Regions from separate parts of the Streptomyces sp. SYP-A7185 genome, predicted to be linked through region 1. Evidence: riboswitches for the same ligand, from Rfam matches in the RefSeq annotation. Region 1 holds a riboswitch; each other region holds the start of a gene.
What was found. A riboswitch is a leader RNA that binds a small molecule or an ion and turns the genes downstream of it on or off. The one in region 1 is predicted to bind S-adenosylmethionine.

Region 1 (10,228 bases):
GGAGCATCAGTGACGGTCATTCCCGCCGACAGCCACCACATGATTCAGGTGCGCGGCGCCCGCGAGAACAATCTGCGGAACGTTTCGCTCGACATCCCCAAGCGGCGGCTCACCGTCTTCACCGGAGTCTCGGGCTCCGGCAAGTCCTCGCTCGTGTTCGGCACCATCGCCGCCGAGTCGCAGCGGCTGATCAACGAGACGTACACCGCGTTCGTCCAGTCGTTCATGCCGAGCCAGGGGCGTCCGGACGTCGACAGCCTGCGCAATCTCAGCGCGGCGATCGTCGTCGACCAGGAGCGGATGGGCGCCAACTCCCGTTCCACGGTGGGCACCGCCACCGACGCGTACACCATGCTCCGGATCATCTTCAGCCGCCTCGGCGACCCGCACATCGGGACCGCGGGCGCCTTCAGCTTCAACCTGCCCGAGGGGATGTGCCCCCAGTGCGAGGGCACCGGCGAGGCCTCCACCGTCGACGTGGACCAGCTCGTGGACCGTGAACTCTCCCTGAACGAGGGCGCGATCACCGTCCCCAACTACGCGGTGGACTCCTGGAGCTGGCAGGTCATGGCCAACTCCGGTTTCCACGACCCCGACAAGAAGCTCAAGGACTACACCGAACAGGAGTGGGCCGACCTCCTGCACAAGGCCCCGGTCAAGGTGAAGGTGGGCTCGAACGGCTTCACGTACGAAGGTCTGCTGGCCAAGATGCAGCGGACCTGGCTGGCCAAGGACCGCGACTCGCTCCAGCCGCACGTCAAGGCCTTCGTGGACCGTGCCGTGGTGTTCGCCCGCTGCCCGCTCTGCGCGGGCACGCGGCTGACCGCGGCCGCCCTGTCGTCGCGGATCGGCGGCCTGAACATCGCCGACTGCTCGGCGATGCAGATCAGCGACCTGGCCGCGTTCGTCCGCGGACTCGACGACCCCGAGGCCGCACCGCTGATCGCGAGCCTGCGCGAACTGCTCGAATCCCTGGTCGAGATCGGGCTCGGCTATCTGAGCCTGGACCGCACGTCGGGTTCGCTGTCCGGCGGCGAGGCGCAGCGCGTGAAGATGGTCCGCCATCTCGGCTCCAGCATCACCGACGTGACGTACGTCTTCGACGAGCCGACCATCGGCCTGCACCCGCACGACATCCGGCGCATGAACGACCTGCTGATCCGGCTGCGCGACAAGGGCAACACCGTCCTGGTGGTGGAGCACAAACCGGAGGTCATCGCGATCGCCGACCACGTGGTGGACCTCGGGCCCGCGGCCGGGTCCGCGGGCGGTCAGATCTGCTTCACCGGTGACGTGGCGGGCCTGCGCGCCTCCGGGACGCTGACCGGACGGCATCTGGAGCACCGGGCCCGGCTCCGCGAGCAGGTGCGGGTGCCCAAGGGACAGCTGTCCATCAAGGGCGCCGACCGGCACAACCTCAAGGACGTCGAGGTCGACGTCCCGCTCGGGGTGCTCGCCGTGGTCACCGGGGTCGCCGGCTCCGGCAAGAGCTCGCTGATCCATGGCTACCTGTCGGGTCGGGAGGGCGTGGTGGTGGCCGACCAGTCACCCATACGCGGCTCGCGCCGCTCGAACCCGGCGACCTACACCGGACTGCTCGGCCCGATCCGCACCGCGTTCGCCAAGGCCAACGGCGTCAAGGCGGCGCTGTTCAGCGCGAACTCCGAGGGCGCCTGCCCCAAGTGCAACGGCATCGGCCTGATCTACACCGACCTGGCGATGATGGCCGGGGTGGCGTCCGTCTGCGAGCAGTGCGAGGGGGAGCGGTTCACGGCCGAGGTCCTCACCTACCGGCTGCGCGGCAAGAACATCAGCGAGGTCCTCGGCATGGCGGTCGCCGAGGCACACGACTTCTTCCCCACGGGCCAGGCCCACACCATCCTCGGCCGCCTCAGCGACGTGGGACTGGGCTATCTGCGGCTGGGCCAGCCGCTCAACACGCTCTCCGGCGGCGAGCGCCAGCGCCTCAAGCTCGCCATCCACATGGCCGAGAAGTCCTCGACGTACGTCCTGGACGAGCCGACGACCGGACTGCACCTGGCCGACGTGGACAAGCTGCTCGCGCTGCTCGACCGGCTCGTCGACGACGGCAACTCCGTGGTCGTCATCGAGCACCACCAAGCGGTGATGGCACACGCCGACTGGATCATCGACCTGGGCCCCGGCGGCGGTCACGACGGCGGCCGGGTGGTGTTCACGGGCACGCCCGCGTCCCTGGTGGCCGAGGGTGACACGGTGACGGCGCGGCATCTGCGGGAGTACGTGGCCGGCTGAGCCCGGATCGGGGCACAAGCCGATCGTGCTCGGCCGCTTCGGCCGCGTAGGGTGCGTGAATGAGCATGCTGGATGACGCCCGCGCGGGCATGAACCCCGAGATCCGGCCGCAGGACGACCTGTTCGGCCACGTCAACGGTCACTGGCTGGAGCACGAGCCGATCCCCGAGGATCGCTCCAGCTGGGGCCCCTTCGTACAGCTGGTCGACACGGCCGAGGAACAAGTCAAGGTGATCATCCAGGAGCTGGCGTCGGCCACGACGGCCGGCGCCGCCCCGGATGACGCGCACAAGATCGCCACGCTGTACGCCTCCTTCATGGACGAGGAGACGATCGCCGCGCGCGGCCTGGCCCCCGCGCAACCCCTGATCGACGAGGTCGCCGGGCTGCGCGACACCCGGGAGCTCGCGGCGTTCCTCGGCCGCTTCGAGCGGATCGGCGGCTCCGGCCTTTTTGGCTCCTACATCGACTCGGACGACCGCGACTCCGACCGCTACCTCTTCAACGTCCTCCAGGGCGGGCTCGGCCTGCCCGACGAGTCGTACTACCGCGAAGAGAAGTTCGCCGAGATCCGCGAGAAGTACCTCGCCCACCTCACCGAGCTGCTCACGCTCGGGCGGCACGGCGCGCCCGCCGAGGCCGCGCAGACCGTCCTCGACCTGGAGACCCGGCTCGCCGCCGGCCACTGGGAGCGGGCCGAGACGCGTGACGTGCAGAAGACCTACAACCTCCTCACCCTGCACGAACTGATCACCCTGGCCCCGCACTTCGACTGGCGTGCCTTCGCCGAAGGCCTCGGCGGCTCCGAGGCCACCATCGCCGAGACCTGCGTCCGCCAGCCGTCCTACCTCCGCCACCTGTCCGCGACGCTCGACGAGGTGCCGATCGAGCAGTGGCGCGACTGGGCGCTGGTGCGGGTCCTGCGCGCCAGCGCGCCGTACCTCACGGACCCGTTCGTGCGGAACAACTTCGAGTTCTACGGCCGCACCCTCAACGGCACGCCCGAGCTGCGCGCCCGGTGGAAGCGGGCGGTCGCCTTCGTCGAGGGCGCCATCGGTGAGGCCGTCGGCAAGGAGTACGTGGCGCGGCACTTCCCGCCGAGCTCCAAGGCGATGATGGACGACCTCGTCGGCAATCTCCTGGAGGCCTACCGCCAGTCGATCGCCCGCCTGGACTGGATGACGGACGAGACGAAGGAGCGCGCGTACGAGAAGCTCGCCACGTTCCGTCCCAAGATCGGCTACCCCGACACCTTCCGGGACTACTCGGCTCTCCGGGTCTCCGCCGACGACCTGCTCGGCAACGCGCACGCGGCGGCCGCCTTCGAGTCCGACCGCCAGCTCGCCAAGATCGGCGCTCCGGTCGACCGCGACGAGTGGTTCATGCTGCCGCAGACGGTCAACGCGTACTACAACCCGGGCACCAACGAGATCTGCTTCCCCGCGGGCATCCTCCAGAAGCCGTTCTTCTCGCCCGACGCCGACCCGGCCGAGAACTACGGCGGCATCGGCTCGGTCATCGGCCACGAGATCGGCCACGGCTTCGACGACCAGGGCGCGCAGTACGACGGCGCGGGCAACCTCAACGACTGGTGGACCGCGGCCGACAAGACCGCGTTCGAGGCGAAGTCGAAGGCGCTGGTCAAGCAGTACGACGCGTTCTCGCCCCGCAATCTGCCCGGCGAGTTCGTCAACGGATCGCTGACGGTGGGCGAGAACATCGGCGACCTGGGCGGCCTGACCATCGGGCACACGGCGTACAAGATCGCGCTCGACGGGGCCCCGATGCCGGAGAGCGAGGGCACGACCGGCTCCCAGCGGCTCTTCATGAACTGGGCGTACTGCTGGCGCACCAAGCGCCGCAAGGAGCAGGAGCAGCAGTACCTCACCATCGACCCGCACTCGCCGCCGGAGTTCCGCGCGAACATCGTCCGCAACCTCGACGAGTTCCACGAGGCGTTCGGGACGACGGAGGGCGACGGGCTGTGGCTGGACCCGGCGGAGCGCGTCAGGATCTGGTGACCTGAGCCCACGGGGGCGGTCGCGGCGCCTCGCCGCGGCCGCCCCCGATCCCGTGCCGCCGTCAGGACGCCGCCCGGTGGTCCGCCTCGCCGATGCGGGGATGGTTGGCGCGGAAGGACGGGTGGTCGTGCAGGCGCCGTACGTAGGCCCGCACGTCGGGGTGGGCGGCCGTGGTGCCCGGCGGCTCGTGGACGAGGCGGGCCCACAAGTCCACGTCCGCCGCGGTGAGTTCATCGCCCACGAGGTAGGCGCGAAAGGCCAGGCGGCGGTTGAGGTGCTCCAGCGTCGCGGGGGTCAGGGGCGCCGCGAGCTGGTCGTGCCAGGCGTCGATCCGGGCCGCGAGGGACGACGGGCGCAGCTGGAGCGGCAGGCCCTCGCCGTGGGCGGCGAGACGGCAGGCCAGGTCGCGCACGATGTCGGGCGTGTGATTGCTGACGACGTGCCCGCTCCACCGGTCGCACAGGGCGGGGACGGTCAGCGGCCCGTCGAAGTGGTGCTCGGTGGCCTCGTAGTAGCCGTGCAGGCCCTCCAGCGTCGCCGAGGCGGTGTCCGGCGACAGGAGCGTCGTGGTGACCGCGTCCCGGAGCCCGAGCAGATCGAGCGTGATCGCGACCCGCAGGGAGCGCGGACATCCGGCCGACAGATACAGGTGATAGCGGTGGGGCGCGGGATAGAAGCCACCGGCCAGGTCGGCGCCGATCCGGCTGCGGATCGCCGGGGGACAGCCGGGCGGCGAGCCCGCGTCGTCGCACGAGGCGTGGGAGTCCGTGAGGGAGGCGTGGTGGCGGCGGTGTGACGTGACCTCGGGCATGACTCTCCAGACAGGGGAAGGGGTGCCACCGGCGCCGGGCGCCGGTGGCACGGTGGGGGAGAGGGGGATGCAGGGCGGCAGTGGCCCGCACCGGTGGCGCCCCGCGTCAGGGGCGTCGTTTCCGCGTGGACGCGGCGCGCCCGAGCCCGGTCACGTGGACGTGCGGCGCCCGCGTCACGTGGACGCGGCGCCTGTGCCTCGCGTGGACCTGGAGCGTCCGCGTCGCGTGGACGTCAGGCGGCTGGGACCGACGCGCTGCACACCCGCAGCAGATCGATGTGCAGCCGCCTGGTCAGGACGCGCGGGCGGGGCCTGGGCATGGACAGGGGAGGTCGCCGGGTGCTGTTCCGCTCACCGACCGCCCTGGACATGTGCACCAGCCCTGCCGTCGAGGCCCGTCCTACCCCGGGCCGCGCTTGCCCCGCCGCCACGGCGGGACCCGGTCGTCACCCGGGGCACCCCGTCGCGGAGGAAGGGTTGCCTGTCAGCGGGCCGGGGCCGAAGACCCGCTCGGGCAGGGACCCTGCCGGGCGGGCGCTGACAATCGTGACCGTCCCGGGAAGTCTGGGTCCGCTGCTCCCCCGCCGTCAAGAAGGCCTCCGGGAAACTCCGTGCGCGCAAGCGGAACAGAAGGCGCGGCCCGCCCGTTGACCCTGACGGAGACCGGCCGCGGGAGACGTGCGGAGCTGTGAGCGCGGCCATGATCCACGGGCATTGCGCGCGGCCACGACCTCACGTAACGTCCGAGCAGGTTACGAGCGTCAGCGTCAAGCCCTGGCTTGCTGACCGGCAACCCTCCCTCGCGGCGGGGTGCTCCAGGTGCGGACCGGGCGGTTCCCGACCAGGGTTCCGCAAGCGCGAGACCGGCGAGGCCTGTGGCCCGCCGGACCGGAAGGGCGGAGGTGACGGACGTGCCCCTGGTGCCGCCCGTGCCTGCCCCGCGCGTCCTGGTGATCGCCCCGAGCCACCAGGTCCATCTGTACTCCCGGCCGCACATCGACCTCCAGCGCGTCGCCGGCGCGCTCTGTCGTTCCTGACCCGTCACCCCGCCGCCGCACCCTCGCAGCCGAGGGGCCGGTGTTCTCGTACGGTCGATCAGGAAGGCACTCCTTCGTGTCGTCATCACCTTCGCCCTCATCCCCCCTGCCCTCCTCCGCTCCCACCGCCGCGCTGCACCTCGCCGTCGCGCTCGACGGCGCGGGCTGGCACCCGGCCGCCTGGCGCGAACCGGTCTCCCGCCCCACGGAGTTGCTCACCGCCCCCTACTGGGCCGACCTGGTCACCGAGGCCGAGCACGGCCTGCTCGACTTCGTGACGATCGAGGACGGACTCGGGCTCCAGTCCTCGCACTTCACCGAACCCGACGGACGCACCGACCAGGTCCGCGGGCGGCTCGACGCCGTCCTCATCGCCTCCCGCGTCGCCCCGCTGACCAGCCACATCGGCCTGGTGCCGACGGTGGTGACCACGCACACGGAGCCCTTCCACATATCCAAGGCGATCGCCACGCTCGACTACGTGAGCACGGGCCGCGCGGGCGTGCGCGTCCAGGTGTCGGCGCGCCGCAACGAAGCCGCGCACTTCGGGCGCCGCACGTTTCCCGCCCTGGACGGCGTCGAGGACCTCGGCAGGCCGGACGTACGGGAGTTGACCTACGACCTCTTCGACGAGGCCTCCGACTACGCCGAAGCCGTGCGCCGCCTCTGGGACAGCTGGGAGGACGACGCGGAGATCCGCGACGTCGCCACCGGCCGCTTCATCGACCGCGACAAGCTGCACTACATCGACTTCGAGGGCAAGCACTTCAGCGTCAAGGGCCCCTCGATCACGCCCCGCCCGCCGCAGGGCCGGCCCGTGGTCAGCGCCCTCGCCCACGAGACCCCCACCGACGCGCCCTTCCGGCTCCTCGGCCGCTCCGCCGACGTCGGCTACGTGACCCCGCGCGACACCGCGCACGCGCGCGCCATCGTCACGGCGGTCCGCGGCGAACAGGACGCGGCCGGACGCGCCGACGAACCCCTGCACCTCTTCGGCGATCTGGTGGTGTTCCTCGACGACGACCCGGCCGCCGCCGCGGCCCGCCGCGAGCGCCTGGACACCCTCGCCGGTCACCCGTACACCAGCGACGCCCGCGTCTTCACGGGGACGCCCACGCAACTGGCCGACCTGCTCCAGGAGTTGCAGCAGGGCGGACTCACCGGCTTCCGGCTGCGCCCCGCCGTCCTCGGCCACGACCTGCCGGCCATCACCCGGGGCCTGGTGCCCGAACTCCAGCGGCGCGGCGCCTTCCGGCGCACGTACGAGGCCGACACCCTGCGCGGGCTCCTCGGCCTTGCCCGCCCCGCCAGCCGCTACGCCGCCACCGTCTGAGCCGGAAGGGAATCCCTCATGAGCAAGTCACCGAACCCGGCAGAGCGCACGAACCGGGCGAGCGAACCGGGCAAGCCGCTCAAGCAGATCCACCTCGCGGCACACTTCCCCGGCGTCAACAACACCACCGTGTGGAGCGACCCCGAGGCCGGCAGCCACATCGAGTTCAGCTCCTTCGCGCACTTCGCGCGGACCGCCGAGCGCGCCAAGTTCGACTTCCTGTTCCTCGCCGAGGGGCTGCGGCTGCGCGAACAGGGCGGGAAGATCTATGACCTGGACGTCGTCGGACGGCCCGACACCTTCGCCGTCCTCACCGCGCTGGCCGCCGTCACCGAACGCCTCGGTCTGACCGGCACCATCAACTCCACCTTCAACGAGCCCTACGAAGTGGCCCGCCAGTTCGCCAGCCTCGACCACCTCTCGGCCGGACGCGCCGCGTGGAACGTCGTGACCTCCTGGGACGCCTTCACCGGCGAGAACTTCCGGCGCGGCGGATTCCTGCCGCAGGAGGAGCGCTACTCCAGAGCCAAGGAGTTCCTCGCCACGGCGGGGGAGCTGTTCGACTCCTGGCGCGGGGACGAGATCGTCGCCGACCAGGACAGCGGCACCTTCCTGCGCGACGCGCAGGCGGGGGCCTTCGTCCACCAGGGGCAGCACTTCGACATCCAGGGGCAGTTCAACGTCCCGCGCAGCCCCCAGGGGCGACCGGTCATCTTCCAGGCCGGGGACTCCGAAGAGGGACGGGAGTTCGCGGCGGCCGGCGCTGACGCGATCTTCAGCCGGTACAGCACGCTCAAGGAAGGCCAGGAGTTCTACACCGACGTCAAGGGCCGCCTCGCCCGCCACGGCCGCACCCACGACCAGCTGCTCATCCTGCCCGCCGCGACCTTCGTCCTCGGGGACACGGACGCCGAGGCGGAGGAGCTCTCCCGGCAGGTGCGGCGCCTCCAGGTCAGCGGCGCCACCGCGATCAAGCACCTGGAGTTCGTCTGGAACCGTGACCTCTCCGCGTACGACCCGGAGGGCCCGCTGCCCGACATCGACCCGGACCTGGGCGAGCACACCGTGGCCCGTGGCCGGGCCCAAGTGCGGATGTACCGCGACCCGTTGGCCACCGCCCGGGAGTGGCGCGAGCTCGCCGCGGCCAACAAGTGGTCCATCCGCGACCTCGTCATCGAGACCGGCAACCGCCAGTCCTTCGTCGGCTCCCCGGCCACCGTCGCCGAGGCGATCAACTCCTTCGTCCAGGCCGACGCCTCCGACGGCTTCATCCTCGTCCCGCACATCACCCCCGGCGGCCTCGACGCCTTCGCCGACACCGTGGTCCCGCTGCTCCAGGAGCGCGGCGTCTTCCGCACGGAGTACGAGGGCACCACCCTGCGCGACCACCTGGGCCTGGCCCACCCCGACGCGGACCGGAGCCTGTCCGCGCCCGCGTCCGTACCCACGCCGGAGCCCGAACCCGTGCCCGCGTCGGCCGGCCACTGAGGAGGACCACAGACATGTCAGCCATCCCTCTCGGCGTCCTCGACCTGGTCCCGGTCTCGTCCGGCTCCACCGCCGCCGAAGCACTGCACCACTCCATCGACCTCGCCCGGCAGACCGAGCGGTTCGGCTACGCCCGCTACTGGTTCGCCGAGCACCACCTCAACCCGGGCGTGGCGGGCACCTCACCGGCGGTCGTGCTCGCCCTGACCGCCGCCGCGACCTCCACGATCCGACTCGGTGCGGGCGCCGTCCAGCTCGGCCACCGCACCGCGCTCTCCACGGTCGAGGAGTTCGGCCTCATCGACGCCTTGCACCCCGGCCGCCTCGACCTGGGCCTGGGCCGCTCCGGCGGCAAGCCGCCCGGGACGCCCGCCGCCGCACCGCCCACCACGACGCCCGTCGTCGACGGCCGCGCCCCCAACGGCCTGCGGATCCCGGCGCGGTTCTCCTACGAGCATCTGCTCGGCTCGCCCCGCGTCGCCCTCCAGCGCAAGCTGCTCCAGCAGCCGCACGCCCAGGCGCAGGACTATGGGGAGCAGGTCGACGACATCCTCGCGCTGCTCGCCGGAACGTACCGGTCCGACGACGGCGTCGAGGCGCATGTCGTGCCCGGCGAGGGCGCCGACATCCAGGTGTGGATCCTGGGCAGCAGCGGCGGCCAGAGCGCGGACGTGGCGGGCCGCAACGGCCTGCCCTTCGCCGCGAACTACCACGTCAGCCCGGGCACGGTGCTCGAAGCCGCGGAGGGTTACCGCGCCGCCTTCAAGCCCTCCGACGTACTCGACGAGCCGTACGTCAGCGTCTCCGCCGACGTCGTCGTGGCCGAGGACGACGCGACCGCGCGTGAACTCGCCGCGGGCTACGGCCCCTGGGTCCGCAGCATCCGTACGGCCGAGGGCGCCATCCAGTTCCCCACCCCGGCCGAGGCGCGGCGGCACGTCTGGACCGAGGCGGACCGGGCCCTGGTCGAGGACCGCACCGAGACCCAGTTCATCGGCTCCCCGGGGCGCGTGGCGGACCTCCTGGAGCAGCTCCAGGAGGCCACCGGGGCCGACGAACTGCTCGTCACGACGATCACCCACGGCCACGCCGACCGGGTGCGCTCCTACGAGCTGCTCGCCGAGGAGTGGCGGCGCAGGTGACCGGTCCGGTCCGTCCGCCGGGGCGAGGACGCCCCCGGCGGACGGGCAGGGGCGGCGGGGATCAGGCGATGGGCCAGCAGTTGTAGGCGTTGTAGTTGGTGCCGTTGCAGCCGAACCACTTG
Region 2 (10,228 bases), 5.5 Mb from region 1:
CGCCTGGTCGCGCTGCCCGCCACCGGTCCCGTCGGGCAGCGGATCGGCACGCACTTCGCCCTCCTGCCGGACGGCACGGCGGTCGTCGAGATGGCCGCCGTCGCCGGGCTCTCGCTGGTCCCGCGCGATCTGCGCGACCCGGGCGCCACGACGACGTACGGCGTCGGCGAGCTGATCCGCGCCGCGCTGGACGCCGGCGCCGGCCGGATCCTGGTGGGCTGCGGCGACTCGGGCACCTCGGACGGCGGCGCGGGCGCGCTCCAGGCGCTCGGCGCCCGGCTCCTGGACGCCGACGGCTGGGAACTGCCGCAAGGAGGAAGGGAGTTGACCCGCCTGAGCCGCATCGACCCCTCGGGCCTCGACCCGCGCCTGAAGGACACCGAGATCCGGGTCGCCTGCAACCCCTTCAACGTCCTGACCGGCGAGCGCGGCGTCGCCCGCGTCTTCGGCCCCCAGAAGGGCGCAACTCCCGCACAGGTCGAGCAGCTCGCGGCGGCCCTGGAGCACTGGGCGCACGTCCTGACCCGCGACCTGCGCGCCCCCTCGGACCTGGCCCTCGGCCCCGGAACGGGCGCGTCCGGCGGCCTGGGAGCCGGTCTCGCGGCGCTCGGCGCCCAGCTGCTGCCCCGCTTCGACGTCCTGCTCGGCCATCTGGACCTGGACGCGCGGCTGGCCCGCGCCGATCTCGTCGTCACCGCCGAGGGCGCCCTGGACCACCAGACCCCGCGCGGCAAGGTCCCCGCCGAAGTGGCCCGGCGCGCCAAGCGGTCCGGCCGCCCGGTCCTGGTCCTCGCGGGCACGATCGGCCAGGGCGCCCACCACGTACGGGCCATCGGTGTGGACGCCTACAGCGCGATCCTGCCCGCGCCGGTCTCGCTCACCGAGGCGCTCGGGCGGGGCGGCGAGTTCCTCACCGACGCGACCGAGCGCGCTCTGCGGATGATCGTCCTGGGGTCACGCCTGCCGGGGCGGCCCCGGGTTCAGGCGGTGGTGTCCGGCACGCAACGCCCGTCCTCGGTGCGGTAGTTCCAGCGCGCGCCGTCCGCCACGAGCTCCTTGACGGCGCGCACGAAGCGCTCCACGTGCTCGTCGGGGGTGCCGGCGCCGAAGCTGACGCGGATCGCGTTCAGCGACTTCTCGCCGGGCGCGGCCTCGGGGGCGCCGCACTCGCCCTGGGTCTGCGGGTCGCTGCCGAGCAGGGTGCGCACCAGCGGGTGGGCGCAGAACAGGCCGTCGCGTACGCCGATGCCGTACTCGGCGGAGAGCGCGGCGGCGAAGTGCGAGCTGTTCCAGCCCTCCACGACGAAGGAGATGACGCCGACGCGCGGCGCGTCGTCGCCGAAGAGCGAGAGCACCTTCACGGCGGGCACCTCCGCGAGGCCCTCGCGGACCTTCGCGATGAGTTCGCGCTCACGCGCCACCAGCGAGTCGAAGCCCGCCTCGGTCAGCGCCTTGCAGGCGGAGGCGATGGAGTACACGCCGATGACGTTCGGCGAGCCGGCCTCGTGCCGCGCGGCGGTGTCGTGCCACTCGACGTCCACGCCGCCGCCTGCTTCCTTGGGGCGCCGCGCCACCTTGCGCGAGGCGCCGCCGCCCGCGAGGTACGGCTCGGCCTCCTTCAGCCAGTCGGAGCGGCCCGCGAGGACGCCCGAGCCGAAGGGCGCGTACAGCTTGTGGCCGGAGAAGGCGACCCAGTCGACGTCCAGCTCGCTGATGGAGACCGGGTGGTGCGGCGCGAGCTGCGCGGCGTCCAGGACGATGCGGGCGCCGTGCGCGTGGGCGGCGGCGGCGAGCTCCCTGACCGGCCACAGCTCGCCGGTGACGTTCGACGCGCCGGTCACGCAGACCAGGGCCGGGCCGTAGGGGTCGCGGTCGGCGAGGGCGCGCTCCAGGGTGGCGACGGCCTGCTCGGGGGTGCGCGGGGCGTTGAGGTAGGTCACGCGGGCGTCGCGCCAGGGCAGCAGCGAGGCGTGGTGCTCGGTCTCGAAGACGAAGACCTGGCAGTCGGCGGGCAGCGCGGCGGCCAGCAGGTTCAGCGAGTCGGTGGTCGAGCGGGTGAAGACGACCTGGTCGTCCTCGCGGCAGCCGAGGAACTCCGCGACGGTGACCCGGCTGTTCTCGAAGAGGTCCGTGGAGAGCTGCGAGAGGTATCCGGCACCGCGGTGCACGCTGCCGTAGTACGGCGCGTACGCGGCCACGTCGTCCCACACGCGCTGGAGGGCGGGGGCGCTCGCCGCGTAGTCGAGCGCCGCGTAGGTCACCTCGCCGCCGGTGACGAGCGGCACGGTGACGTCACGGCCGAGGACGGGCAGCGGGGTTGCACAGAGGGTCTGGTCGGCGGCGGCGGTGGTGACGGACATGGCGAACTCCCGTGGGAAGGCAGGCGAGTTCACTGCAAGGGCGCACGAAGGGCGTTGCAGTGACGAAGAGAAAAGGGGGTGCGGAAAGGGGGCCGGAAGCCCTATCGCATTCGCTTGCTCACGAGACTGCTCCCTTGAGGACCAGGACCCCAGGGTTCGCAGGGGTCCGCGCTTGCCACGGACCTTGCTGTCCACGGCCTGGTCTTCACCCGGGGCACCCCGCCACGGACGGAGGGTTGCCGGACAGCGAGCCGGGGCCTAATCGCTGTCACTCATGACCTGCGCAGCATCTTGCCACACGATCTTCCCGGTGCCCACCGCAGTCCGGCATCCGGACTGCGGTGTGCGCCACATTCAGCGGTTGCTGGCCGCCACCCACAGCTCAAGGGCCTTCTTCGCGGCCCCGGAGTCGATGGCCTGCGCGGCCCGCCCGATACCGGCGCCGATCTGCTCCACGAGGGTCCCCTCGCCCGGCGAGAGCGCCACCAGGGCCGCCGCCGTGTTGAGCAGCACGGCGTCCCGCACCGGGCCCTTCTCGCCGTCCAGGAGCCGCCGCGCGACCTCGGCGTTGTACGAGGCGTCGGCCCCGCGCAGGGCCTCCACGGGAACGAGGTCGATGCCGACGTCCCGCGGGTCGAAGGCCTCCTCGCGCACGGCTCCGTCGCGCACGACCCAGACCCGGGAGGTCGCCGTGGTCGTCAGCTCGTCCAGGCCGTCGTCGCCGCGGAAGACGAGGGAGGAGTTCCCGCGCTCGGCGAAGACCCCGGCCACGATCGGCGCCATCCGCGGGTCGGCGACGCCGACCGCCTGGGCCCGCACCTTGGCCGGGTTGGTGAGCGGACCCAGCGCGTTGAACACGGTCCGGATGCCCAGCTGGCTGCGCGCCCCGCCCGCGTGCCGCAGCGCGGGGTGGAACTTCACGGCGAAGCAGAAGGTGATCCCGGCTTCCTCGGCCACCTCGACGACCCGGTCCAGCGGCAGCTCCAGGTTCACCCCGAGCTTCTCCAGGACGTCGGAGGCGCCCGAGGCGCTGGAGGCCGCGCGGTTGCCGTGCTTGACGACCTTCGCGCCCGCGCCCGCGGCCACGATCGCGGACATCGTGGAGATGTTGACGGTCTTGGCGCCGTCGCCGCCGGTGCCGACGATGTCGACGGTCTGCCCCGGCACCTCGATCACGTTGGCGTGTTCGTACATCGTGCGGACGAGGCCGGAGATCTCCTCCACGGTCTCGCCCTTGGCCCGCAGCGCGACGACGAAGCCGGCGATCTGCGCGTCGGTCGCCTCGCCGCGCATGATGCGGTCCATGGCCCAGGCGGTGTCCTCCGTGCTCTGGTCACGGCCCTCGAGCAGCCCGTTCAGCACACTCGGCCAGGAACGGGCCGCCGCGGTGTCGCCTCCTGCGGGGGTCACAGCGCTCATCTGCCGCTCCTGGGTTCGTCTAGACATGGGACAGGAACACCTTATCCAGCTCGAAGGACGGCAAAGAGCCCCGTCCACGCACTGAACGTGCGCGGGACGGGGCTCTCGCCGTGGCGACCTTGTCAGTCGGTCAATCGGTCAGTGGTGGCCGTGGCCGCTGGTGATCTCCTTGTACTCCTCGGTGGTGGGCTTGGGGATCTGGTTGTCCTCCCCGTAGTAGCCCTTGCTCAGCTTGGCCCGGAGCTTCTGCGTGCCGGACACCTTGCGCTCGACGCCGTTCTCGTCGACCGAGGGGCCGATCTCGAGCGGCGCGTACTGCTCGTGCGCGGTGAGCGTGTGCAGCTGCTCCCGGTTGAGCGGCTCGTGGACCTCGATGAACTCACCGTGCGGCAGGCGCTTGATGATGCCCGACTCGCGGCCGTGCAGGACCTTGTCCTTGTCGCGCCGCTGCAGACCCAGGCAGATCCGCTTGGTGGCGATGAAGGCGAGGACCGGTGCCACGAAGAAGGCGATGCGCACGAACCAGGTGATCGAGTTGATCGACAGGTGGAAGTGCGTGGCCCAGAGGTCGTTACCACCACCGACGAGCAGCACGAAGTACCAGGTGATCCACGCGACGCCGAAGGCCGTACGGGTCGGGACGTTGCGCGGGCGGTCCAGGATGTGGTGCTCGCGCTTGTCCCCGGTGACCCAGGACTCGATGAACGGGTAGACCGCGATCGCGACCAGGACCAGCGGGAAGATGACCAGCGGGATGAACACGCCCAGGACGAGCGTGTGACCCCAGGCGTTGATCTCCCAGCCCGGCATGACACGGATCAGGCCCTCGGAGAAGCCCATGTACCAGTCGGGCTGCGCTCCGGTGGACACCTGGTCCGGACGGTAGGGACCGAGCGCCCAGATCGGGTTGATCGTGGCGATCGCCGAGATGGCCGCGATCACACCGAAGACCAGGAAGAAGAAGCCTCCGGCCTTCGCCATGTAGACGGGCAGCAGCGGCATGCCGACGACGTTCTTGTTGGTCTTGCCGGGGCCCGCGAACTGCGTGTGCTTGTGGTAGAAGACCAGGATCAGGTGCGCCACCACGAGGCCGAGCATGATGCCCGGCAGCAGCAGGATGTGCACCGAGTAGAACCGGGCCACGAAGTCGCCGCCGGGGAACTCCCCGCCGAACAGGAACATCGACAGGTACGTGCCCACGATCGGCACGGACAGGACGGCGCCCTGCATGAAGCGCACACCGGTACCGGAGAGCAGGTCGTCCGGGAGCGAGTAACCGGTGAAGCCGGTGAACATGCCCAGGACGAACAGCAGGAAGCCGAAGACCCAGTTGACCTCGCGGGGCTTGCGGAAGGCACCCGTGAAGAAGACGCGCATCATGTGCACGAACATCGCCGCGAGGAAGATCAGCGCCGCCCAGTGGTGGATCTGCCGGATGAGCAGACCACCGCGCACGTCGAAGCTGATGTGCATGGTCGAGTTGAACGCCTCGGACATCAGCTGGCCCTGCAGCGGGATGTAGCTGCCGTGGTACTCCACCTCGTTCATCGACGGGTGGAAGAACAGGGTCAGGTACACACCCGTGAGGATGATGATGATGAAGCTGTACAGGCAGATCTCACCGAGCATGAAGGACCAGTGGTCCGGGAAGATCTTGCGCATGTTGGCCTTGGCCAGGGAGTAGATCCCGAGGCGGCCGTCGGCCCAATCGGCGACCCGCTCACCTGCGGGTGCCTGCTTCTTGCGGTTGTCGTTCGACGGAGTACTCATCCGCGCTCCCAGAAAGCAGGACCGACGGGCTCGGCGAAGTCGCCGAGCGCCTCGAGGTAGCCCTCTTCGTTCACGCCGATGCGCAGCTGCGGCAGCGCGTGACCGGCCGGGCCGAAGATCACTCGGGCACCGTCGGAGAGGTCGAAGGTGGACTGGTGGCACGGGCAGAGGACGTGGTGCGTCTGCTGCTCGTACAGGGAGATCGGGCAGCCGACGTGCGTGCAGATCTTCGAGTACGCGACGACGCCGTCGTGCGACCACTCGAGTTCCTGCTTGTCCTTGATGTTGTCCGGCTGGATGCGGACGATCATCAGGGCCGCCTTGGCGATCTCCTTCTGGAAGTCGTGGTCGTGCTCCTCCAGGCCCTCGGGCTTGGCGAAGGTCAGCGAGCCCACCTGGACGTCCGACGGCCGCAGCGGCTCGTTCGTGTTCATGTTCACGAGCAGCTTGCCCTTGGACCACAGCGTGTGCCGCAGCTTGTCCTCGGGCAGCGGACCGAGGTCACGCAGCAGGACGACGCCGGAGAGCGGCACCATGGCCAGCGCGCCGAACATCGTGTTGCGGATCAGCTTGCGCCGGCCGAACTGCGACTCCGCGGCACCGGCCTTGAAGTCGGCCATGACCTTGGCCTTGACCTCGGGCTCCGCCTCGATGGGGTGCCGGTCGTCGGCGACCTCCACGTCGGACATCAGGGTGCGGGCCCAGTGGACCGCGCCCGCGCCGATGCAGAAGAGCGCCACGCCCAGGGTCATGCCCAGGGAGAAGTTCAGCGCGCTGATGTGGCCGATCGGCCAGATGTAGACGCGCTTGTCGACCGGGAACGCCACGTACGAGGCGATGAAGCCGATCGTGGCGAGCATCGAGAGCGTGAACAGGAAGGCGATCGCGCGCTCGGACCGCTTGGCGGCCCGCTCGTCGATGTCCTGGACGCGGTGCTCATGGGGCGGCAGCCCCGGGTCGGCGAACGGGTTCTCGTCCGCGACAGCCACCGAGCCGTGCTCGGTCTCCTGCGCGCTGGGCAGGTTCTCTTCTGATTTCTCTTGGCTACTCATGACTTCTTGGCCTTTGCGGTCCGAGCGGCGACCCACACGGCGACCGCGATCAGCGAGCCGAGACCGAAGATCCAGCCGAACAGGCCTTCACTGACCGGACCCAGGCCACCCAGCTTCAGACCGCCAGGGCTCTCGGTCTGTTCGCCGTTGACCGCGTCGAGGTACGCGATGATGTCCTTCTTGTTCTTCTCCGGCATCGTCGTGTCGGGGAAGGACGGCATGTTCTGCGGGCCGGTCTGCATGGCCTCGTAGATGTGCTTCGGGGAGACATCCTCCAACGAAGGAGCGAACTTGCCCTTCGTCAACGCGCCGCCCTCACCGGTGAAGTTGTGGCACTGCGCGCAGTTGGTGCGGAACAGCTCGCCGCCCTTGGCGATGTCCGCCCCGTCCGGGCTGTACTGCTTCTCGGTGGGGATGGTCGGGCCCGCGCCCAGCGAGGCGATGTACGCCGCGAGCTGGTCGATCTGGGCCTGGTTGTAGATGGCCTTCTTCTTCGGCGCCTGGGCGCCCGGCTGCTGGAGCGGCATGCGGCCGGTGCTGACCTGGAAGTCGACGGCGGCTGCGCCGACGCCCACCAGGCTAGGACCGTCGGTGGACCCCTGACCGCCGGTTCCGTGGCAGCTGGAGCAGCCCACGGAGTACAGCTTCTTGCCCTCTTCGATGGCAAGGGACTGGGCGGTGTCGTCGGCCTGCGCCTTGTCCGCGGGTGCGAACGCGGCGTACAGCCCCCCGGTGGCCGCCAGCGCGAGGAGTAGGACGACGACCGCCGCCAGCGGGTGGCGTCGTCGTGCGGAGAGCTTTTTCACGGATTACCCCGGTGTCAGGATCTTCTGCGTCGATGCTTCTGGAATGAGTCGGAACGTCAGGCCCTTCGTGAGCCCGGCCCCGTTTACTTGATCATGTAGATCGTGGCAAAGAGACCGATCCAGACAACATCGACGAAGTGCCAGTAGTAGGACACGACGATGGCTGCGGTCGCCTGCTCATGGGTGAACCTCTTGGCCGCGTACGTCCTGCCGAGGACCAGCAGGAAGGCGATGAGGCCGCCTGTCACGTGCATGCCATGGAAGCCGGTCGTCAGGTAGAACACCGAGCCGTACGGGTCGGACGAGAGCGAGAGGCCCTCGTGCTTGACCAGCTCGGTGTACTCGTACACCTGACCACCGATAAAGACCGCACCCATGATGAAGGTGACGATGAACCACATCCGGAGCTTCTTCACGTCACCACGCTCAGCGGCGAACACGCCTAGCTGGCAGGTGAGGGAGGAGAGCACCAGGATCGTGGTGTTCGTCGCCGAGAACGGGAAGTTCAGCGCGGACGCCATTTCCTTCCAGTGCTCAGGTCCTGTCACCGATCGCAGGGTGAAGTACATCGCGAAGAGGGCCGCGAAGAACATCAGCTCGGAACTCAGCCAAATGATGGTTCCGACGCTGGTGAGGTTCGGCCGATTGACCGGCGGGTGCGCGTGCCCGGTATCTACTGTCGTTGCTGTCGCCACGACCGACATTATGTCGGTCGCTTATCCCGCCCTCACCCCGGGGGGTGCCGTTCGGAGTGTCTGCGGGGTGTGTCCAGCCCGTATGGCCCATCGAAGGGCTGTCCGAACCGCTGTTGACGGGGTGTCCGGAGGAGTAGCATCCGCGCATCGGTCCCCGGCCGAATGCCCTCAACGAAGCGGAGGAACAATGCAGCCGACCGCCACGGTGCTGGTCTACAGCGACAACGCGAGCACCCGCGAGCAGGTCCGGTTGGCCACCGGACGCAGGCCGGCGGCGGACGTTCCCGCGGTCGAGTTCATCGAGTGCGCGACGCTGCCCGCCGTGCTGAAGGAACTCGACCGGGGCGGTGTCGACGTCTGCGTCCTGGACGGCGAGGCCACCCCCGTCGGCGGCATGGGGGTCTGCCGTCAGCTCAAGGACGAGATCTTCCACTGCCCGCCCGTGCTCCTGCTCATGGGGCGCCCCCAGGACGCCTGGCTGGCCACCTGGAGCCGCGCGGAGTCCGCGGTGACCCTTCCGGTCGACCCGGTCGAGTTCGCGGACGCCCTGGCCTCCCTGCTGCGCGCCAGGCTGGCCGTCGAGGCCTGAGACCACGGCAGAAGGCCCCGTGCCCGGGCACGGGGCCTTCTGTGCTGTTCTGCGGGGCTTCTAGACCTGCGGCCGCAGTCGGGCCGCGTCGACCTCCGCGGGGCCCTCCTTGGCGCCTCCGACCAGGGCGCTGCCCTCCCGCCACTTCTTCCAGCCGACGTTCCAGTCGCCGTATCCGTTGCCGAACGGATCCATGTCCGCGCCGTAGCTGTTGACGACCTTCACGATGTCGCCCATCCGGACGGTCTCGTAGAACCAGGCGGCGTCGCCGGTGCTCATGCCCGTGCAGCCGTGGCTGGTGTTCGCGTACCCCTGCGAGCCAACCGACCAGGGCGCGGCGTGCACGTACTCGCCGGAGTCGGTGACCCGCGTCGCGTAGTAGACCATCTTGTCGTAGAAGTCCGATGCGCCGATGCTGGCGCTGGTCATACGTACGGAGTACTCCTTGCCCAGCACCACCTTGACGCCGTTGCGCGTGGAGTAGCCGGGCTTGCCCGTCGTCACCGGCATGGAGTTGATCTCCTCGCCGTTGCGGTAGACCGTCATGTAGTGCGACCCGGCGTCCGTCACCGCCTCGATGCGGTCGCCGATGGTCAGCTTCAGCGGCTTGGCCTCGCCGCCCCAGAGCCGGTCGCGGACCTTGATGCCCTCGAGGTTGCTCCGGACGTTGATGGTGGCGCCCGTGGGCCAGTACTCCTTGGGCCGGTAGTGCAGCGTCTTGCTGTCCACCCAGTGCCACACGCCCTGGGTGGCGGGCTGCGTCTCGACCTTCAGCGAGCGCTCCACGATCGCCCTGGCCTTCTTGTCCTTCACCTTGGCGCTGAGCTTGGCCGTGACCGGCTGGCCCACGCCGTACTTGCCCGAGTCGGGGCCGAAGGTGACGTCGAGCCGCTTCTTCTTGGTCGGCTCGTCCGTGTCGAACGCCAGGACCTTGCGGCCCGGCGAGCCCTCCTCGTCCTCCGTGCTCACCCGCACCGTGTAGTGCGCACCCGCCGCGAGGGGCTCCGTGCTGTGCCACCGGGCGCCGTCGGCGGCGAGTTCGCCCGCCACGTACCGACCCTGCGCGTCGGTGGCCGTCACGTCGGTGATGCGCCCGTCCTCGCCCTGGGCGGTCACCTCGAGAGGCTTGTCGGGATCCGCCTTCCGGGTGCCCGCCGGGGCGTTGAAGGCGATCTGGCCCGCCGCGTCGTACGGCTTAGCCGAGAGCGGGTGGCCGTCGGAGCTGCCGCACGCCGTGGTTCCCACCCCGAGGGCGGCCACCAGCATGGTGCAGCTCAGTACCGTGCGGATTCGCGGTGAGTGGCTCATGAACACACGGTATGAAGGTTCATCGCCCGCGGCGCGTCGAGTGACCCGTACGAGGGGCGGACGCGACACGCCGAGGGGCCCGGACGCTCCTGACGGAGTGTCCGGGCCCCTCGGTGGAGCAGGAGATCACAGACTCACTGGGTCTGGTTCTCGCCCCGGTAGTACTCGAAGACCCAGCCGAAGAGACCGATCATCAGGATCGGGGCCGAGAAGTAGAGCAGCCACCAGC
Region 3 (10,228 bases), 4.0 Mb from region 1:
CCACTCGGGGCGGGTCTCCAGGAGTTCGCGGTAGGCGAGGAGCCCCCGGACGATGTTCTTCGACAGCTCCGTGCGGTCCACGCGGACGATCACCTTGCGGTCGCCGGAGCCGCCGATCTGCTCCCGCAGCGCGACCAGGCGCTCCTCCACGTCGTCCTGCCGCGAGCGATCCCGCAGGAAGTCCGCGTCCGCCCCGAGGCCGTGCACCCCGATGCGCGTACCGGACGTACCGCCCAGGACGGCCACGCAGCACTCCGTGAACGCGTCCGCCCAGCGTCCCGTCAGGAACGCCGCCCGGTCCGCGCCGAGGATGCCGCGCAGGAGCTGCTCCGCCACGTCGTCCGGCAGCATCCGGAAGTAGTCCACCGGGGCCCACGGCGTGTGCGAGAAGTGGCCGATGCGCAGGTCGGGGCGGAGCTCGCGCAGCATGCCCGGCACCAGCGCCAGGTGGTAGTCCTGCACCAGGACCGCCGCGTCCGCGCCCGCGCTCTCCGCGAGCGCCTCGGCGAAGGCCCGGTTGTAGGTCTCGTACGACGCCCACTGCGCCCGGAACTCCGGGCCGAAGGCCGGTTCCAGCGGGGTCTGGTACAGCATGTGGTGGACGAACCACAGGACCGAGTTCGCGATGCCGTTGTACGCCTCGGCGTGCACGCCCTCGTGCGAACCCGCGTCGATGTCCAGCATCCGCACGCCCGGCTCGCCGACCCCGCGCCGCACGGCCTCGCGGTCGCCCTCGCCCAGCGCCGCGCACACCCACAGGGCCCGCTCGCCCCCCTCGGACCCGCCGATCGCGCTGAGCCCGGAGACAAGCCCGCCCCCGCCGCGCTTGGCCGTCAGTTCACCGCTGTCCTCAAGGGTGTAGGTGACGGGGCCGCGGTTGGACGCGACGAGGATCTGGGCGGAGGAGTGCTCGGAGACCATGTGGCGAAACCTAGCCCCTGAGGGCGGTACTCAAACGTACGGCCGGACCCCGGCGGGCCCGGCCGTACGCGTTCGGTCACCGGCCGCGGACCACCGGTGACCTGTCGATCGTCAGCGGCCTAGTCGCGCCTGCTCCGCGCCGCCGCCACCGCCAGGACGCCCAGGGCGCACAGGGAGATCGCCAGACCGGCGTACAGCATGGTGTCCGAGTCGCTTCCCGTGTCGGCCAGTTGCCCCGGCGTGCCGTCGCGGCTCACGGGCGCGGCCTGCTGGTCCTGCGGGGCGGGCCGTGCCTGCACCCGCCGGGCCAGGATCGCCGAGGTGCACGGGTCGTCGCCGCCCCGCACGGCCCGGGGGCAGTTGCTGCCGGGCATCGTCACGGTGATCACCCGGACCGTGCCGGCCTTGCAGGACAGCTTGAGCCGCTGGGTGACGGTGACCTTGCCGTGGGGCCGGACGTCGCCCTTCCAGACGTACCGCCCGCCCTTCTTGGTGACCGTGCCGCTGCTGGCCACCGGCTCGGAGCCGGGGGTCGCCTGCCAGGACGCGGTGGCCCCGGTGCGGGTGCTGGGCGAGGGGTTCTTGACGGTGATGGTGTTCTTGACCTCGCTGCACGGCGGAGCGGTGCGCCGCGCGGGCACGTTGCTGACCTTGACCGGCGGCTGCCTGCGCTCGATGACGGGCGCCGCGCCGCAGCGGGGGTCGGTGCTGCCCGCGTCGCAGTTGGAGCGCGGGGACTCGACGTCGACGTCGTTGAGCAGCTTGCCGTCACCGGTGACCGGGTCGTGGACCTTCACCGAGTACGTCACCGTCGCGGTCCGCCCGGCCGGGATGTCGCCGGTCCAGCTGATCTTCGGCTTGGTGTACGAGACCTCGCCGGTGCTCGCCTTCGCGTCCTCGCCGTACGTCGCGTCGTCGAGGTTGTCGCTCAGGTCGTCGCTGAACTTGGCGTTCGGGTAGTCCAGCTTGCTGCTGTTCTTCGCCTTGACCGTGTAGGTCAGGGTGTCGCCCGGCTTGATCTTCTTGGGGCTCGCGGTCTTCGTCACCTCCAGGTCGGGGACGGGGACGGAGAGCGCGAGGGCCGAGGGGACGTAGGTGTCGCCCTTGGTGGAGAAGCTCAGCGTGGTGGAGGTCGCCCCGACGGGGATCGGTTCGGCGGCGGGCGCGCGCGTGCCGCTGCCCGTGACGTCGAACTCCTTGGCGTCGATGGAGAGGTTGTTGCGCATCTTCGGGGCGAGGGCGCCGTCGTCCTCGCTGATGAAGAAGTTGTTGGTGTTGCCCGTGTGCGTCTCGGTGATGTTCTGGCCGCCGACCGCGAACCGGTCGCCGGGGGTGTTCCAGTCGCCTTCGTACGCGGTGACGCTGGCGCGCGGCTTGCCGTCGGTGCGGTAGAAGCCGTCCACCTTGACGCTGGTGGCGGGCGAGGTGGAGCGCTGGAGGACGTGGCCGCCGTAGACGTATACGTTGCGGCGGTCGGGGGCGTGCTCCTCGTCGGGCGCGTCGTACTTGTAGACGACCGTGAGGGACCAGCCCGCGACGCAGCCCTTGCCGGTGGGCGCCCAGATGTCGCCGACCGCGACCGGGACGGGGCTTCCGGTGCCGGTCACCCCGCCGAAGAGGTCGGTGACGTCGGCCTCTCCGGTGTAGTAGTGCGGGCCGTTGGTGGACGCGGGGTCCCTGACCAGGTCGGTCGGGTCCACCTGCACGGGGGTGGCGCCCGCCACGCTGACGGCGGGCACCGTGTCGAGCGGCTGGCCGGGGGAGGGCCGCACGTCGGCACCGGAGATGTCGCAGCGCTTGAGCTGCGCGCCGCTCGGTCCCTTGTACGTGCCGTCGTTGCCGCCGAAGAAGAGCCGGGCGTAGGCGACCTTCGCGCCGGGCGGGATCGCGACCTGGCCGGTGCTCGACCCGTACCGGTCGTCCATGCCCGCGGCGTTGATCCGCTGCATGACAAAGGTGTTGTTGTTGTCCTTGCCCTCGCCGTCCGCGGCGGTGGCGCAGCGCGCCGCCATGCTCGCGGGCGTCGTCGGGCAGCCCATGACCGTGTTGCCGATGGTCTTGAAGTCGCCGTACAGCGATTCGTCGTAGCGCTTGGCGAAGGGCTCGACCACGTCCGCGGCGGCGGGCGCGGTGGCCGCGCCGAGCGCCCCTGCCGCGAGGGTGGCCGTCGCCGTGGCCACGGCACCGACGCGTCGCGCGCTTCCCATTACCTGTCTGACCCACATAAGTGGGGAATGTAGACAAAATGCACGGTTCGGGGTGGTTACGCCACGCGGCGAGCCGTGTACTCCGCGATCCCGCCCATCGGCGGACGCTCCTCCGTGTCCACCGAATGGGTCCGCGGTTCGAACCCGTGCTCGCCCCGTTCGAACTGGGTCAGCTCGGGGCGTACGAGATGGCCGCGCGCGAGCCGCAGCTGCGCGGTCCGGTAGATCGCCGCCGCCATCCTGCCCAGGGCCTGCCCGTCCTGGTGCCGGTGCTTGCGCACGCCCACGTCGACCTGCGCGAGCGCGTCCAGGCCCACGGTGTGCAGCGCGTCCACCAGCAGGCCCAGCTCCACCCCGTACCCGACGGGGAACGGCAGCCGCTCCAGGAGGGACCTGCGCGCCGCGTACTCCCCGCCCAGCGGCTGGACGAACCCGGCCAGCTGGGGCCAGTGCATGTTGAGCAGCGGGCGCGCCATCAGCTCGGTGACCCGGCCGCCCTGCCCCGCCGTACCGGCCAGCGGGCGGTCGTACATCGCCTTCACGAAGTCCACGTCCGGCTCGGTCAGGAGGGGGCCCACGATCCCGGTGACGAAGTCCGCCGAGAACTCCTTCAGGTCCGCGTCGACGAACGCCACGATGTCGCCGCCGGTCACCAGGAGCGAGCGCCACAGGACCTCGCCCTTGCCGGGCACGGCCGGGATGCGCGGCAGGATCGCGTCGCGGTGCACGACCCGCGCGCCCGCCTCCCGGGCGACCTCGGCCGTGCGGTCCCGCGAGCCGGAGTCGACCACCACGAGCTCGTCGACCAGAGGCGCCTTCTCGATGAGCGCGCGGCGGATCTCCGCGACGATCTCACCGACCGTCCCCTCCTCGTCGAGCGCGGGCAGGACGACGCTCACCGAGGCTCCCGACGCCCGTTTGGCGTCGAGGAGTGCGCTGAGCGGACGGTCGGCAACGGACCAGGAACGCCTGGTCAGCCAGCGCTCGGCCTCTTCCAGCACGGGTGGCTCCTCCTGTGTGTGGCCTACATGTGATCCATCTCGCGGTGCGGACGACTATCTCAAGGGTCCAGGCCGTCGGTTACAGTCTTGAACAACGCGGATGACCATCGCATGTCGGGGGTCGGCGCGTCACAAATGCCCCGGGCCCCGAAGCCCGGCGCCATACCGCTCATCCAGAGGGGCAGAGGGATACGGCCCGTTGAAGCCCCGGCAACCATCCCGCCGACCGCGCACGCGAGGTCTCGGTGGGGAAGGTGCCAATTCCGTCTCGCGGCGAGATGCGTCGCGAGGAAGATGAGGAGAAAGGGCCTCGCCTCCATGGCTGCGCAGACCGTCGCATCGAACGACACCACCCCCTCCACCACGGGTTCCGTGGACCTCGGCCCCGCGTCGGGCCTCTCTTGCCGCGAGTGCGGCGAGCTCTACGCCCTCGGCCCGATCTTCGCCTGCCAGGCCTGTTTCGGCCCGCTCGAAGTGGCGTACGACCTGCCGACCGGTGACCCCGAGGCGCTCCGGAAGCAGATCGAGTCCGGCCCCGACAACATCTGGCGCTACGCGCCCCTGCTGCCCGTCCCGGCGGACGTCGCGGACAAGCCCAACATCAACCCCGGTTGGACCAAGCTCGTCAAGGCCGACAACCTCGCGCGCGAGCTCGGCGTCGACCAGGGCAAGCTGTTCGTCAAGGACGACTCCGGAAACCCGACGCACTCCTTCAAGGACCGTGTCGTCGCGCAGGCCATCGAGGCGGCGCGCGCGTTCGGCTTCACCACCCTCTCCTGCTCCTCCACCGGCAACCTCGCGGGCGCCGTCGGTGCCGCCGCGGCCCGCGCCGGCTTCCGCTCCTGCGTGTTCATCCCGCACGACCTGGAGCAGGGCAAGGTCGTCATGGCCGCGGTCTACGGCGGCGAGCTCGTCGGCATCGAGGGCAACTACGACGACGTGAACCGCTTCTGCTCCGAGCTCATCGGCGACCCGCTGGGCGAGGGCTGGGGCTTCGTGAACGTGAACCTGCGGCCGTACTACGGCGAGGGCTCCAAGACCCTCGCGTACGAGATCTGCGAGCAGCTGGGGTGGGTCCTTCCCGACCAGCTGGTCATCCCGATCGCGTCGGGGTCCCAGCTCACGAAGATCGACAAGGGCCTCAAGGAGCTCATCCAGCTCGGTCTGGTCGAGGACAAGCCCTACAAGATCTTCGGTGCGCAGGCCGAGGGCTGCTCGCCGGTGTCCGCCGCCTTCAAGGCCGGACACGACGTCGTGCGTCCCCAGAAGCCGAACACCATCGCCAAGTCGCTCGCCATCGGCAACCCCGCCGACGGGCCGTACGTGCTCGACATCGCGCGGCGCACCGGCGGTGCGGTGGAGGACGTGAACGACGAGCAGGTCGTCGACGCGATCAAGCTGCTCGCCCGGACCGAGGGGATCTTCGCGGAGACCGCCGGCGGTGTGACGGTCGGCGTCACGAAGAAGCTGATCGAGGCGGGGCTCATCGACCCCACGCTCACCACGGTTGTGTTGAACACGGGTGACGGCCTCAAGACGCTTGACGCCGTCGCTGAGACTTCGCAGGCCACCGCGACCATTCGGCCCAGCCTTGAGGCGTTCCGCGCCGCCGGGCTCGCCGACTGACCTTGTTCGCTGCCTGCGGGCCGTTGTGGCTGGTCGCGCAGTTCCCCGCGCCCCTTGCAGGGGCGCTTCCTCCCCGCATCAAGAGGTGAACCCCATGAGCGTCAACGTCCGAATCCCCACCATCCTGCGCACCTACACCGGCGGGCAGTCCGAGGTCGCCGCCGAGGGGGCGACCCTCTCCGAGGTCATCGCCGACCTGGAGGCCAAGCACGCCGGTATCGCGGCCCGTGTCCTGGACGACCAGGGCAAGCTGCGGCGCTTCGTGAACGTCTACGTGAACGACGACGACGTCCGCTTCGAGCAGGGCCTGGAGACGGCCACGCCGGACGGCGCCGGGATCTCGATCATCCCCGCCGTCGCGGGTGGTTGATTCTTTAAAGAAATACCCTGTGTAATGGACATTGCCCCCTCCGCGAGAGAAGCGGAGGGGGCAATTCCATGTGGTTGAGCGCGGTACAGTTGGGAAACGAGCTTCCCCGTTTGTGCCGAGCGCATATACGAAGTCGCCCCGAGGGCGACAAGAAGTAGCCAAAGTGCACTGCCCATTTGCCCTTCCCGTGGCATTTGTCTGGCCCGACTTGCCCTGAACTCCGGCGAATTCTTCGCATATTTCCGATCAGGCGTGCCCAGAATTCTCGTCCGATTGACCTGTTGCAGAGGGCAGTTGGACAGATACATTCAGCCGCGGTCGACGCGTTCCGGCGCACGCCTCCACAACCCATTGGGGGGGTGAGGTCTGACCCGGGTCCGCGAAGTGCGGGTCCGTGCAAGGGCCAGTAATAGGGGAGTTAGGCATGGCTCAGGGCACCGTCAAGTGGTTCAACGCGGAGAAGGGGTACGGCTTCATCGCGGTCGACGGTGGTGCGGATGTATTCGTCCACTACAGCGCGATCCAGATGGACGGCTACCGCACCCTTGAAGAAGGTCAGCGAGTTGAGTTCGAGATCTCGCAGGGCCAGAAGGGTCCGCAGGCGGACATGGTCAAGCTCGCCGTTTGATCTCGGCGCGATCGGCCAGTGACTTAGCGAGTGACGAGGGGCCCGTATCCCGGCAAGGGGTACGGGCCCCTCGATGCGTTCCCCGTGCGTTCCCCGTGCGTCCCTGCCGGAACCCCTCCCGCGCGCCCCTGTGCGTGCGCCCCCTCGTGCGTCGGGGATCCGTGAGAGGCGCTTGCACTCGCAGGGGTCGAGTGCTAATCATTGGGCTTAGCACTCTCCGAGTGAGAGTGACAGAACTTGGATCGGGTCGGTGAGGCCCGCAGGCCGGGTGGGGCAAGGAACCACAAGGCTTGCAGGCCGTCCGTCGCGGGCGCTGACGCGATCCGGATGCATGCCACCCCTGTCCGGGAGGACCACTTCACATGGCCAAGATCATCGCGTTCGACGAGGAGGCACGGCGCGGCCTCGAGCGCGGCATGAACCAGCTCGCCGACGCCGTCAAGGTGACCCTGGGCCCCAAGGGTCGCAACGTCGTCCTCGAGAAGAAGTGGGGCGCCCCCACGATCACCAACGACGGTGTCTCCATCGCCAAGGAGATCGAGCTCGAGGACCCGTACGAGAAGATCGGCGCCGAGCTGGTCAAGGAGGTCGCGAAGAAGACGGACGACGTCGCCGGTGACGGCACGACGACCGCGACCGTCCTGGCCCAGGCGCTGGTCCGCGAGGGCCTTCGCAACGTAGCCGCCGGTGCCAACCCGATGGCCCTCAAGCGTGGCATCGAGAAGGCCGTCGAGGCCGTCTCGGGCGCCCTCCTTGAGCAGGCCAAGGACGTGGAGACCAAGGAGCAGATCGCTTCGACCGCCTCCATCTCCGCCGCCGACACGCAGATCGGCGAGCTCATCGCCGAGGCGATGGACAAGGTCGGCAAGGAAGGCGTCATCACCGTCGAGGAGTCGCAGACCTTCGGTCTCGAGCTTGAGCTCACCGAGGGCATGCGCTTCGACAAGGGCTACATCTCGGCGTACTTCGCCACCGACATGGAGCGTATGGAGGCGTCGCTCGACGACCCGTACATCCTGATCGTCAACTCGAAGATCTCGAACGTGAAGGACCTCCTTCCGCTCCTCGAGAAGGTCATGCAGTCCGGCAAGCCGCTGCTGATCATCGCCGAGGACGTCGAGGGCGAGGCCCTGTCGACCCTGGTCGTCAACAAGATCCGTGGCACCTTCAAGTCCGTCGCCGTCAAGGCCCCGGGCTTCGGTGACCGCCGCAAGGCCATGCTCGGCGACATCGCCATCCTCACCGGTGGCACCGTCATCTCCGAGGAGGTCGGCCTCAAGCTGGAGAACGCCGGTCTCGACCTGCTCGGCCGCGCCCGCAAGGTCGTCATCACCAAGGACGAGACGACCATCGTCGACGGCTCCGGTGAGAGCGACCAGGTCCAGGGCCGCGTCAACCAGATCCGCGCCGAGATCGAGAACTCGGACAGCGACTACGACCGCGAGAAGCTCCAGGAGCGCCTGGCGAAGCTCGCGGGCGGCGTGGCCGTCATCAAGGCCGGTGCCGCGACCGAGGTCGAGCTCAAGGAGCGCAAGCACCGCATCGAGGACGCCGTCCGCAACGCGAAGGCCGCCGTCGAAGAGGGCATCGTCGCCGGTGGTGGCGTGGCGCTCATCCAGGCCGCCGCCGTCTTCGAGAAGCTTGAGCTCGAGGGTGACGAGGCCACCGGTGCCGCCGCCGTGAAGCTGGCCCTCGAGGCCCCGCTGAAGCAGATCGCGGTCAACGCCGGTCTTGAGGGCGGTGTCGTCGTCGAGAAGGTGCGCAACCTGACCGTCGGCCACGGCCTGAACGCCGCGACCGGTGAGTACGTCGACATGATCGCCGAGGGCATCCTCGACCCGGCGAAGGTCACGCGCTCTGCCCTGCAGAACGCCGCGTCCATCGCCGCGCTGTTCCTCACCACCGAGGCCGTCATCGCCGACAAGCCGGAGAAGGCGGGCGCTGCCCCGGCCGGCGGCGGCATGCCGGGCGGTGACATGGACTTCTGATCCCTCGCGGATCAGCGGTTCATCGCTTCACGTCGCTTCACGCGAACCGAGGGCGGCACTCCTTCTCACGAAGGGGTGCCGCCCTCGGGCGTCTCAGGAAGGGCCCGTTACGGCAGGCGGTCCAGGAGCCAGGTGCAGAGTTCTTCCGTGATCAGGGTGTGGGCCTCGTTGTGGGTGGCGCAGAGGTATTCGTCCAGTTCGCTGTCCTGCGACTGTTCCGGGAACGGGGCGTGCAGCTTTTCGTGGGTGTCGATGTCGCGCAGGGCGATCGCGCTCACGGACGGCACGAAGCAGTGTTCGCGGATGTCCGCCTCCGAGCCCAGGCCGATGATCGCGGGGATCTTGTTCAGCTCGTCGGCGAGGATGCCGAAGCCCTCCAGGAAGCCGCCCGGTGCCCCGTCGATCGAGGGCAGGCCCGACGTGCGGATCTGCGGCCTGCGCAGGGTCACCACGCGCAGCTGGGCGACCAGCTTCTCCTCGCCCTCGGGCTGCGTGTAGAGGTGGGTGCCCGTGATCGCCAGGCCCTTGCCGTGGAACGCCTGCTCACCCGGCGCGATGCCGTTGGACACGCCGGTGCGCACGCCGTTGGCCACGCCGATCTTCCGCGGCCGGCTCGGCCAGCCGCCCACCCGCTCCAGCTCCGCGAGGAACTCCACGCGCTCCTTGTCCGTCTCCGGGGTGTCGCCCCACTCGGAGATGTGCTGCCACAGCAGCTGGCGCGAGGCCGGACTGTTCATCTGGTTCGAGAAGGCCGCGTTCAGCCGCCGGATGTAGTGCGCGAACGACTGGAGGGCGATCGGGATCCAGGCGCCCCGGTGCGGGGTGTCGTACGAGAAGTACAGCTGGGTCTGGTGGTCGACGCTCTCGTGCTCCATCTTGGCGAGCGCGTACCGCGTGACCATGCCGCCCATGCTGAAGCCGCCCACGGTCAGCGGGTGGTCGCCGGTGCGCCGCGCGATCGCCTCCTGGATCGCCGAGCGCGCGGCCTTCGCGTTGTCCAGGATGGACGCGCTGCGCTCGTCGAAGCCCAGCAGGATGACGTCGTAACCCCGCCGCCGCAGCTCGCCGATGAACGGGTACCCGCCGCGCTCCATGCCCTCCCACAGAAAGTCCAGATCACTGGCCCCGGTGTTGAAGCCGTCGCTGATGATCACGGGCTTGGTCAGGCCCTGCCGGGGGTCCGCGAGGTACACCCAGGCCTTGCCGCCCGGTAACGCCCACTCCTGGTCCGGGGCGGGCGCGGCCTCGAAGACTTCCCTCGGTCCGGGCGCCAGCGTGATGTTGGCCGCGGCTCCGAAGGCCTCGGAGATCTGCGGTTCGACCGGCTGGCCGGTGTCGTTGAAGTCGTTGTACTCGGTCATGAAGGGTCCCCTCCGGTGGTGCGGCTTCGATGACGGCACGAGCCATCCTCGGTAGGCGTGTTGGCCGCCGGAAGGTGGCCGTCCCGATCCGGCGGGTCGGCGGGAGCCTTTCGGACAGCGGCACGT

Region 2: another riboswitch for S-adenosylmethionine. It lies ahead of QBL25_RS13500 (aminotransferase class V-fold PLP-dependent enzyme); the one in region 1 lies ahead of QBL25_RS37505 (cell envelope biogenesis protein OmpA).
Region 3: another riboswitch for S-adenosylmethionine. It lies ahead of thrC (threonine synthase); the one in region 1 lies ahead of QBL25_RS37505 (cell envelope biogenesis protein OmpA).

The regions. Positions count from the first base shown of each region.
Region 1 is NZ_CP122310.1:8,557,508-8,567,735, forward strand. Features, by position in the region: gene QBL25_RS37495 (ATP-binding cassette domain-containing protein) at 40-2,274, shown strand; gene QBL25_RS37500 (M13 family metallopeptidase) at 2,334-4,295, shown strand; gene QBL25_RS37505 (cell envelope biogenesis protein OmpA) at 4,357-5,106, opposite strand; SAM riboswitch class IV at 5,514-5,658, opposite strand; SAM riboswitch class IV at 5,857-5,970, shown strand; gene QBL25_RS37510 (putative leader peptide) at 6,009-6,143, shown strand; gene QBL25_RS37515 (LLM class flavin-dependent oxidoreductase) at 6,220-7,476, shown strand; gene QBL25_RS37520 (NtaA/DmoA family FMN-dependent monooxygenase) at 7,495-8,964, shown strand; gene QBL25_RS37525 (LLM class flavin-dependent oxidoreductase) at 8,979-10,106, shown strand; gene QBL25_RS37530 (hypothetical protein) at 10,168-10,228, opposite strand, start outside.
Region 2 is NZ_CP122310.1:3,061,686-3,071,913, forward strand. Features, by position in the region: gene QBL25_RS13495 (glycerate kinase) at 1-1,026, shown strand, start outside; gene QBL25_RS13500 (aminotransferase class V-fold PLP-dependent enzyme) at 981-2,360, opposite strand; SAM riboswitch class IV at 2,524-2,640, opposite strand; gene trpD (anthranilate phosphoribosyltransferase) at 2,715-3,779, opposite strand; gene QBL25_RS13510 (cytochrome b) at 3,918-5,549, opposite strand; gene QBL25_RS13515 (Rieske 2Fe-2S domain-containing protein) at 5,546-6,601, opposite strand; gene QBL25_RS13520 (c-type cytochrome) at 6,598-7,407, opposite strand; gene QBL25_RS13525 (heme-copper oxidase subunit III) at 7,491-8,111, opposite strand; gene QBL25_RS13530 (hypothetical protein) at 8,290-8,691, shown strand; gene QBL25_RS13535 (Ig-like domain-containing protein) at 8,752-9,999, opposite strand; gene QBL25_RS13540 (cytochrome c oxidase subunit 4) at 10,134-10,228, opposite strand, start outside.
Region 3 is NZ_CP122310.1:4,547,561-4,557,788, reverse strand. Features, by position in the region: gene QBL25_RS19830 (trehalose-6-phosphate synthase) at 1-921, opposite strand, end outside; gene QBL25_RS19825 (hypothetical protein) at 1,041-3,101, opposite strand; gene QBL25_RS19820 (glucosyl-3-phosphoglycerate synthase) at 3,185-4,129, opposite strand; SAM riboswitch class I at 4,296-4,430, shown strand; gene thrC (threonine synthase) at 4,448-5,755, shown strand; gene QBL25_RS19810 (MoaD/ThiS family protein) at 5,850-6,125, shown strand; gene QBL25_RS19805 (cold-shock protein) at 6,550-6,753, shown strand; gene groL (chaperonin GroEL) at 7,116-8,741, shown strand; gene QBL25_RS19795 (esterase/lipase family protein) at 8,849-10,102, opposite strand.